Regions from separate parts of the Streptomyces sp. WI03-4A genome, predicted to be linked through region 2. Evidence: riboswitches for the same ligand, from Rfam matches in the RefSeq annotation. Region 2 holds a riboswitch; each other region holds the start of a gene.
The links. A riboswitch is a leader RNA that binds a small molecule or an ion and turns the genes downstream of it on or off. The one in region 2 is predicted to bind cyclic di-AMP.

Region 1 (3,266 bases), on a different contig from region 2:
GGACAACGGCCTGACGGTGCTGCGCTGCCACCGCCCCGGCCAGCAGGTCATCGCCGTCGAGGTCATGCTCGACGCGCCCCTGGACGCCGAGCCGAGCGGCCTGGACGGCGTCGCCACGATCATGGCGCGGGCCTTCACCGAGGGCACCGACCAGCACTCGGCCGAGGAGTACGCCGCCGAGCTGGAGCGGGCAGGCGCCACGCTGGACGCGCACGCCGACCACCCCGGCGTCCGCATCAGCCTGGAGGTCCCGGCCTCCCGCCTGGCCAAGGGCCTCGGCCTGCTCGCCGACGCGCTGCGCGCGCCCGCCTTCGCCGAGAGCGAGGTCGAGCGGTTGGTCCGCAACCGCCTGGACGAGATCCCGCACGAGCTGGCCAACCCCTCCCGGCGGGCCGCGAAGGAGCTTTCCCGGCAGCTGTTCCCGGCGGCCTCGCGCATGTCGCGCCCGCGCCAGGGCACGGAGGACACGGTCGAGAAGATCGACGCGGCGGCCGTGCGCGCCTTCTACGACCGGCACGTCCGCCCCGCCACGACGACCGTGGTGGTGGTCGGTGACCTCACCGGCACCGACCTGGACGAGCTGCTCGGCGACACCCTCGGCGCCTGGACCGGTACCCCCGGGCAGCCGCGGCCCGTGCCGCCGGTGACCGCGGACGACACCGGGCGCGTCGTCATCGTCGACCGGCCCGGCGCCGTCCAGACGCAGCTCCTGATCGGCCGGATCGGCCCCGACCGGCACGACCGCGTGTGGGCCGCCCAGGTGCTCGGCACGTACTGCCTCGGCGGCACCCTCACCTCCCGCCTGGACCGCGTCCTGCGCGAGGAGAAGGGCTACACGTACGGCGTGCGGTCCTTCGGGCAGGTTCTTCGGTCCACGCCGGAGGGCACCGGTGCCGCCATGCTCGCCATCAGCGGCTCCGTGGACACGCCGAACACCGGTCCCGCGCTGGACGACCTGTGGAAGGTGCTGCGCACGCTCGCGGCGGAGGGACTGACGGACGCCGAGCGCGACGTCGCCGTGCAGAACCTCGTCGGGGTGGCACCGCTCAAGTACGAGACGGCGGCGGCCGTCGCGAGCACGCTCGCGGACCAGGTCGAGCAGCACCTGCCGGACGACTTCCAGGCGACGCTCTATCAGCAGCTCGCCGCCACCGGCACCGTTGAGGCCACGGCCGCGGTCATCAACGCCTTCCCGGTGGACCGCCTGGTGACCGTGCTCGTCGGTGACGCGGCCGAGATCAAGGCGCCCGTCGAGGCGCTCGGCATCGGCGAAGTCACCGTCGTCACCGCCGAGTAGCGGCGAGCGGCGGCGAAGCCGCGCCACGCGCGCGTGGGGCCCTGACGACCGACGGGTCGTCAGGGCCCTTGCCGCACCGGCTCCTGCCGAACCGCGGACCAGATGTCCGGATTGGGGCGGAGGGGGCCCGTCTGACCTGTGGGATGCGCTACAAAAACCCCGATCCGTTTGGGAATCGAAAGTCGCCCGCCGTAGCGTCTTCGGGGCTGTCCGTCAGGCACTGCGCCGCGTCCGCGGCACCGGGCAGTCATCGCCGAGTCCCCCCACGGCGCGAGCCAGGGGAGCCGGGGACCCAACGCAGTCCCTGGGGTGAATCGGACGCCCGCGCGTGAGCGAGGGGGTCCGTAGGAGACCTTCCTGCTCCGAACCCGTCAGCTAACCCGGTAGGCGAGAAGGAAGGAAAGGACCAGCCACTTCATGGCGTTCATGTGCGCCACCGGGAAGCACCGCAGGCCCGGCAGGGTCAAGCGCACCACGGCTCAGGCGGCCGGCATCGCCGCCCTCACCACCACCGGTGTCATCGGTACCCTCGCGGCCGGCCCGGCGTCGGCGGCGGAGAGCCCCGTCGAGCAGACCGGTCTCACCCCGGTGATCACCGTGAGCGACGACGTCGCCGCGCAGATCGACGAGCAGGCCGCCGCGCAGAAGCAGGCGGCCGACCAGAAGGCGGCCGAGGAGGCCGCGGCCAAGGCGGCCGCCGAGCGGGCCGCCAAGGAGCGCGCGGCCAAGGCACGCGCCGCCCGCGAGGCCGAGCGCAAGCGCCTGAACGCGTTCGTCGTCCCGATCGCCGGTTCGTACGTCTCCACGGGCTACCAGGCCAGCAGCTCGCTGTGGTCCTCCGGCTCCCACACCGGCATCGACTTCCACGCGGCCAGCGGCACGTCCGTCCACGCGGTCGGCTCCGGCACGGTCGTCTCCACCGGCTGGGGCGGCGCGTACGGCAACCAGATCGTGATCCGGATGGCCGACGGCATGTACACCCAGTACGGCCACCTGTCGTCCATCGGTGTCAGCGCGGGCCAGAAGGTCGTCCCGGGCCAGCAGATCGGCCTGTCCGGCGCCACCGGCAACGTCACCGGGCCGCACCTGCACTTCGAGGCCCGCACGACCCCCGACTACGGCTCGGACGTCGACCCGGTCGCCTACCTGCGCAAGCACGGCGTGAACGTCTGACGCCTCCCGCGCGCGGCGCCCCGTCGCACGGCATTCCGAAAGCCCCGGCTCACCCGCCGGGGCTTTCGCCGTTTTCCCGCCGCCCACCGCATCCGCTGTCCAAAAAATATCCATGGATTCCGGCCTGCCGTCGGAAATTCCGGCTCATTGCAATAGAGTCACGGAAAGGCGCGTCCCTCGTCGGCGTGTCACGGGGATCGAGGCGGAGGTCGGTCATGCGTATTCCGGCGCACTCGGTGTGCACGGCGATCCGGGACGACATCGTGGCCGGTGTCCACGAACGCGGCAGCCGCCTCACCGAAGAAGTCCTCGCCCGTCGCTACGGCGTCTCGCGCGTCCCCGTCCGCGAGGCCCTGCGCACCCTGGAGGCGGAGGGGTTCGTGGTGACCCGCAGGCATGCCGGTGCCTGCGTGGCCGAGCCGACCGAGCAGGAGGCCGCCGACCTGCTGGAGATGCGCCTGCTGCTGGAGCCGCTCGGCGCGGCCCGGGCCGCCCAGCGGCGCACCGAGGCCCATCTGAAGGTGCTGCGTGGCCTGGTCCGGCTCGGCCAGGAGCGGGCCAGGCGGGGAACCAGCGAGGACCTGCGCTCGCTCGGCGGCTGGTTCCACGAGACGCTGGCGCAGGCCGCGGGCAGCCACGCGCTGACCGCGACGCTGACCCAGCTCCGGCACAAGATCGCCTGGATGTACGTGGTCGAGGCGTCGCCCCACCCGGAGGAGACCTGGGCCGAGCACGGCGCCATCGTGGACGCCGTCGCCCGCGGTGACGGCGAGCGCGCGCGGGCGGTCACGGCCCT
Region 2 (3,266 bases):
GGCCCGCCTGTGACAGCTTGGTAACGCGGAGTGCGGAACTGGCGTCGGTGGATCGAAACGTGACCGTAAGTGACCGTGTTGCCGTGCCGGAGTCGACACCTTCACGCAGCGTGGTGATCGATGCGCGGAATGCGGGACACCAGGAAGCGCTGTGGTGCTATGGGGCGCATATATGCAAGATCCGTCCGATGTCACGCCCGGGCCCGGTGACGGCGGGTCCGAGGCCCCTCATTAGGCTCCGGGCTCATGGACGTACTCATCCATCTCCTCGTCGGCCTGCACATCATCGGCATCGCCGCGCTGCTCGGCGGTTTCCTCACCCAGATGAAGGCGATGGGCCGGGGCACGGCCCGCTTCGTCCCCGGGATGCTGCACGGGGCCTTCACCATGCTGGTCACCGGTGTGGCCCTGGTCGGGCTCAACGAGGCCGACGGCCACCACGTCGACACCATCAAGATCGGCGTGAAGCTGGCCCTGCTGATCGTCATCCTCGGGCTGGTCTACGTGCAGCGCGACGAGGAGAAGGTGGACAAGCGCGTCTTCGGCCTGGTCGGCCTGCTGACCACGGCGAACATCTTCATCGCCGTGCTGTGGACGTGAGGGACCTTCCCCACCGCGCCGCGGACGTGACGCTCAGCGCCGGGCCCTGATCCGCAGACCTGAGATGCCCGGCGTGATCCCGATGCCGGGGAGCCGCGCCGGCCGGACGAGGAGGCCACGCGCGCGTGGGGGGCTGGAAAGGAGGACGACCGCGCGTCCGGGACGTCCCGGACGCGCGGTGGTGCGTCAGGCGGGCCGGACCACGCTGTGGACGACCGAGTCGCCGTCGTGGCGGAGGGACTCCTCGCGGACGTACGCGCCGGGCCCCGGCGCGTGGATCATCGTCCCGTCCCCCGTGCACAGACCCACATGGCTCAGGTCATCGTGGAAGAAGACCAGGTCACCGGGGCGCGCGTCGGCGAGCGGGACCGTCGTGCCCACGGCGGCCTGGGCGCGGGCGGTGCGCGGCAGGGTGACACCGGCGGCCTTCCAGGCGGCCCGGGTGAGACCGGCGCAGTCGTAGGAGCCGGGCCCGCTGGCCCCGTTCACGTACGGCTTGCCGATCTGGCCGCGGGCGAAGGCGATCGCCAGGTCGGCCCTGGTCGCCCGCACGCCCGGCGACGCCTGGTACGACGGCGCCGCGGCCTCCCGCCGCCCGTGCCGCCCGTGCCGCCCGGCCGCGGACGGGACCGGAGACGGGGGCGGGGGCGGACTCAGGGCCGGACTCGGGGCCGGAGCCGAGGCCGGGTCCTCCGGGGCGGTCAGCAGGGACATCAGCTTCCGGGCGGCGGCGAGCTTGCGCTGGACGGCGGCCTTGGCGGTCTTCGGGTCGTACGCCGACACGGCCGCCGTGGCGGTCTCCCGCGGCTGGACGGCGGCTCGGGCGCGCGCGGGGGCGTGCGCCGAGGCGTCCGGAACCTCGGCGCCCGCGTCGGTGCTCCTGGCGGTCTCCTGCCGCTTCTTCACCGTCGACGCCAGCCGGTCCATCAGCCGGGTCTGGTCGAAGTAGTCCGGCGGACGCCGGTCGTGCTCCGGCTCCTGCGGGCCGTCGCCGAACGCCACCTTCCCGCGCAGGGAGTCCAGCCGGCCCCGCTGCCGTACGGTCCGTTCCGGGGTGTCCACGGACGGCTCGGCCGGCGACTCGGCCCGCCGGTAGAACTCGTCGATCTTCTTCTCGATCTCCTCCACGCTCGGCCCGCCGTCGTCGGCGGGGGCCGCCTCGGCCGTCTGGGACAGGACGGCCACGGAGGTGAGCGCGGCGGTGGCGAGAGCGGGGGTGCGCAGACCCGGTCCACTTCCGCCGGGTCGCGGCTTGCGGTGCGACGCCAAGGGTGGCGACTCCTTCCAACGTGCCGCCTACCGGGTTAGCTGTCGGGTTCGGGCGGGTGGTTCGGAAGGGTTGCCCTACGGCGTCGTCCCGGGCGGGAGTCGGCCGATTCACCCCGGGATCGGTGGGTCCCCGGCTCCGGCCGCGCGAAGGCGCACCGGACTCGGCGGAGGCCGCGACGCCCGGCGACGTTCGCCGGAAGGGGTGCGTGCGGCCTGACGGCAACCTAGCCAACTCGTGTGACTCCTGTGAAGGTTGGTGTGGCTTATGTCCGATACATTTCCGTGACCTGGCGCCTGTTTCACACCGGTGTGACAAGGCGCTCTCGCAGCGTGAGGGCCATGTCGGCGTCCGTGGCGCGGCGGCCGGCCGCGGTGCGCCGTGTCCGGTTGCGGCCCCCGCGCGGACCGGGTTTCCGGGGCGGGGACCGGTTGTCGGTGCGGCGCCCTAGACTCGTAGAGCGATGAGCAGCCTCTTTGACGACAGCTTCCTGGCGGACCTCCAGGCCCCTCGTGGGCACGAGGAGGAGCACCCGCCGCCGCCCGAGGACGATCACGCGCCGGAGCCCGTTCCGGACGATCTGTTCGGCGGGAAGTTCGACGTGCCGCCGGACCGTGACGCCCACTACCGCGACGGCGCCCCCCGCCCCGCGCTCGACGCGGCCGCGCTCCTCGACGGGCTGAACGAGAACCAGCGCGCGGCCGTCGTCCACGCCGGCTCACCGCTGCTCATCGTCGCCGGCGCGGGCTCGGGCAAGACCCGGGTGCTCACCCACCGCATCGCCCACCTGCTCGCCGAGCGGCACGTGCACCCCGGCCAGATCCTCGCGATCACCTTCACCAACAAGGCCGCGGGCGAGATGAAGGAGCGCGTGGAGCAGCTCGTCGGCCCGCGCGCGAACGCGATGTGGGTCATGACCTTCCACAGCGCGTGCGTGCGGATCCTGCGGCGCGAGTCGAAGAGGCTCGGCTTCACCTCGTCCTTCTCGATCTACGACGCCGCCGACAGCAAGCGCCTGATGGCCCTGGTCTGCCGGGACCTCGACCTCGACCCCAAGCGGTTCCCGCCCAAGTCCTTCAGCGCCAAGGTCAGCAACCTCAAGAACGAGCTGATCGACGAGGAGGACTTCGCCGCCCAGGCCACCGACGGCTTCGAGAAGACCCTCGCGCAGGCCTATGCGCTCTACCAGTCGCGGCTGCGCGAGGCCAACGCGCTCGACTTCGACGACCTGATCATGACGACGGTCAACCTGCTGCGCGCCTTCCCGGACGTCGCCGAGCACTACCGCCGCCGCTTCCGGCACGTCCTGGTCGACGAGTACCAGGACACCAACCACGCCCAGTACGCCCTGGTGCGCGAACTCGTCGGCACCGCCGAGCACCCGGTGGACGTGCCGCCG
Region 3 (3,266 bases), on a different contig from region 2:
GGTCGAGAACAACCACATCCAGATCAGAAGTGCTCGGAAATGAGAAGATAACGAAAGGCCCGGTGAGACCGACATGCGCCCCCGCGCCGAACGGCAGCACCTGGAGCCGTACTTGGGGCAGCCGAGCGGCCTCGAGCAGCCGTTCCAGCTGCCGCGCCATCACCTCGGGCCCGCCGATCTCACGTCTGAGCACCGCCTCGTCCAGTACGGCGCTCAGCTCCAGCGGCGGATCGGCCCGCAGCACGTCCTGCCTGGCCAGCCGCACCTCGACCAGTGCGTCGAGCCGCTCGTCGTCCACGCCGCCGACGGCCGCGCGGGTCACGGCACGCGCGTATTCGGGCGTCTGCAGCAGGCCGGGAACCACCGTCGTCTCCAGGGTGCGCATCCCGCTCGCCTGTGACTCCAGACTGATGAAATCGCGGTAGGTGGGCGGCAGGATCCCCCGGTAGGCGTGCCACCACCGGCTGCGGCCACCGGCCTCCTCGGCCCCCGCCAGCATCAGCAGCAGCTCACGCCGCTGTCCTTCCCGCACCCCGTACGCGTCGAGCAGTAACCGCACATCGGCCGGTTTCACCCCGCTGGCGCCGGTCTCGATACGGCTCACCTTCGACTGGTGCCAGCCCACGAGACGGGCCGCCTCGCCACTGGTGAGCCCCGCCCCGGTGCGCAGCGTGCGCAGTTCGGCGCCCAGTTTGCGGCGCCGCACCGCGGGACCGTTCTGCATGGGCAACTCCTTACTCCTTCCGGGCCGCCCATATACGGTCTCGCGTCGCAGAGTTCACCGCTTTGAGCGACAGATATATGCATATCTTGGTGGATCGCTCCCCCGACCGGCCCGGTGATGGCAGTCTGGCGAAACAGCACCAGTCCGGGACCGTACTCGAACCATCCGCTCCTCGTCGGACTGCGGTCCCGTGGGAAAGGGACGACCTCGCCATGGCAGACCATCTGGAAGCATCCGTCACTCTGCCGAGCGATCCCGCCTCGGTCTCCGCGGCGCGTTCCTACGTGGTGGAAACGCTTGCGGAGTGGGGCCTGCCGTCGGACACCGACGTGGCCGACACCGTGCGGCTCATCGTCTCCGAACTCGCCACCAACGCCGTACAGCACACCTTCGGCCAGTCACCCACCTTCACGGTCGACATCGCGCTGGACCGTGACGAACACCTGCGCATCGGAGTCACGGACAGCCATCCACGCTTCCCGAAGAGACTGCCCGCGGCCGTCCAGCAGGACAACGGGCGCGGCATGGTCATCATCCGCTGGCTCACCGCGGAGTGCGGCGGCAAACTGCGCATCCGCCCCACGCGCGAGGGCGGCAAGACGGTGTCCATCGAACTGCCCTGGAGCATCCCGGCCGAACCGGTCACCACGGCGGGCCAGCAGGAGCCGTAGCCCTGGGAGCCCGCCGAGAGGCCGTCCAGGGACCTCCGTGACGCCTGAACGTCCGAGCGCCGCCCTGGGCCGCCCGCAGGCCGCGGGAGGCGCCGGGACGGCGCTGACGGTGCTCGGAGCGGCCCCGTCGCGGAGCCGCTCCTGCCCTGAGCCAGGGTCAGCTGACCCGGCCGTACCAGACGCTCCTGGTCCAGATCTTCTCCAGCCGTACCACCGACCCGGTCCTCGGCGCGTGCCAGATCTTGTTCTTACCGGCGTAGATGCCCACGTGGTAGACGCTGGACCCCGAGTGGAAGAACACCAGGTCGCCGGCCTTGCGGCTCCTGGCCGAGATGTGGTGCGTCTTGTTGTACTGCTGGGCGGCCGTACGGGGCAGCTTCTTGCCGGCCTTCTTGAACGAGTAGAGCGTCAGCCCCGAGCAGTCGAACCGCCGCGGTCCGGTGGCACCCCAGGCGTACGGGGCGCCCTTCTTGGACGCGGCGATCTGCAGCGCCTTCGTCGCCAGCGTCGCGGCGGAGGCGTCGGTGGCGAGGCCCGGCACCGCGATCGAGCCGCCCACGGCGGCAAGCGTGAGGGCCGAGGCCGTACCGGCCCGGGCCATGAGCGACGGGACACGATTGAGCGCAGTCATGCGCAACCCTTCGTCAGCCGCCTGTGAAGGATGACCTGTCGGATTCGGGCTGGCGAAGTTGCCCGGCCGCGTTGTCGCGGCTTCACCCCAAGGGTTGCTCGGCACGACCGTCCGTCTGCGACGAACGTCCGTCCCGGCGACCCGTCTTGCTCGGGTCCTCCACTCCTGCCGATCCACTCCTGTCGACCGGTCATCCGGGCGGCGGCAGGACTCGGCGTCCGCCCGGACCGCCCCGCCGCGGTGGCGGGGGCTTGTCGTCAGACACGGATCTTCACTCACAGGAGTCGGAAAATCCCAACGCAAACGGCAATTTGTGGCGTTACTCACCACTCACCCGTTCGGGTGGACAGGGCTGTGTTCGAACGACCGTCAGAACCCGCACGTAGCCTCGGACCTGGGGCGGAGCACCCGAGAGGGGGTCCGGAACCCCCCTGTCGCGCAAGTCGGAAGGCCCGAAAAAAGCTCCGGAGATACGCCGGCCGGGGGTACGTCGTTCGGGCCGTTTCAAGCCGCGCACGCGCGGCCCGTCGACAACGGGGCCCGTACGGGCCGGAGATGCGTCCGGATCAGCCGACGCAGTCGGGCGGGAGCGTGACGCGCGCAGTGCGGCGCTCGCCGTCGAGCACCCGCAAAGCGCGTGCCAGCGTGTCCCCGTGCAGCTCCGTCTCGCCCCGTTGGTGCATCAGGGTCAGCGCGTCGCGCAGTTCGACCGCCTTGCGCACCAGGGCCTGTGCCGCGCGCAGCCCGCGGTAGGTGTCCCCGTCCTGGGCCGGGTTGATCCGGCCCAGCAGGTCCACGGCCTCGAGGTAACAGTCGATCAGCTCGCCCTCGGCCCTGGTCAGCGCGGGCAGCGGCGGAAGTTCCGGTGGCAGCATCGGCGGCTCACCCCGCGTGCCCGGTGCCGGGCGTGTCCCTGCGTCCCGGGACCACACCGTCCACCAGGCCGTACGCCCGTGCGCCCGGCGCGTCGAGCACCAGGACCCGCTCCAGGTCCTGGTGCACCCGCCCGGCGGTGCGACCGGTGTGCCGGACCAGCATCTCCTCCATCAGTTCGCGTGCCCGGACCAGTTCCCGGGCCTGGATCAGCAGGTCGCCGGTCTGCCCCTCGACCGGTTCGCGCAGTGCGGGCTGCTCCAGGACGACCCGTGCGCCGGGCAGGGCGAACCGCTTGCCGGGTGTCCCGGCCGCGAGCAGCACGGCGGCGACCGACGCGGCCTGGCCCAGGCAGTAGGTCCGCACG

Region 1: it holds a riboswitch for cyclic di-AMP, as region 2 does, so the genes downstream of both, PV343_RS05910 (M23 family metallopeptidase) here and PV343_RS32405 (C40 family peptidase) in region 2, are expected to answer to the same signal.
Region 3: it holds a riboswitch for cyclic di-AMP, as region 2 does, so the genes downstream of both, PV343_RS02205 (C40 family peptidase) here and PV343_RS32405 (C40 family peptidase) in region 2, are expected to answer to the same signal.

What each region holds. Positions count from the first base shown of each region.
Region 1 is NZ_JARAUO010000003.1:232,870-236,135, reverse strand. Features, by position in the region: gene PV343_RS05915 (M16 family metallopeptidase) at 1-1,297, shown strand, start outside; cyclic di-AMP (ydaO/yuaA leader) riboswitch at 1,539-1,701, shown strand; gene PV343_RS05910 (M23 family metallopeptidase) at 1,715-2,470, shown strand; gene PV343_RS05905 (GntR family transcriptional regulator) at 2,686-3,266, shown strand, end outside.
Region 2 is NZ_JARAUO010000043.1:6,399-9,664, reverse strand. Features, by position in the region: gene PV343_RS32410 (hypothetical protein) at 247-600, shown strand; gene PV343_RS32405 (C40 family peptidase) at 787-1,869, opposite strand; cyclic di-AMP (ydaO/yuaA leader) riboswitch at 1,877-2,046, opposite strand; gene pcrA (DNA helicase PcrA) at 2,331-3,266, shown strand, end outside.
Region 3 is NZ_JARAUO010000001.1:469,970-473,235, reverse strand. Features, by position in the region: gene PV343_RS02215 (helix-turn-helix domain-containing protein) at 1-724, opposite strand, end outside; gene PV343_RS02210 (ATP-binding protein) at 937-1,395, shown strand; gene PV343_RS02205 (C40 family peptidase) at 1,553-2,026, opposite strand; cyclic di-AMP (ydaO/yuaA leader) riboswitch at 2,029-2,159, opposite strand; gene PV343_RS02200 (hypothetical protein) at 2,593-2,901, opposite strand; gene PV343_RS02195 (ATP-dependent Clp protease proteolytic subunit) at 2,909-3,266, opposite strand, start outside.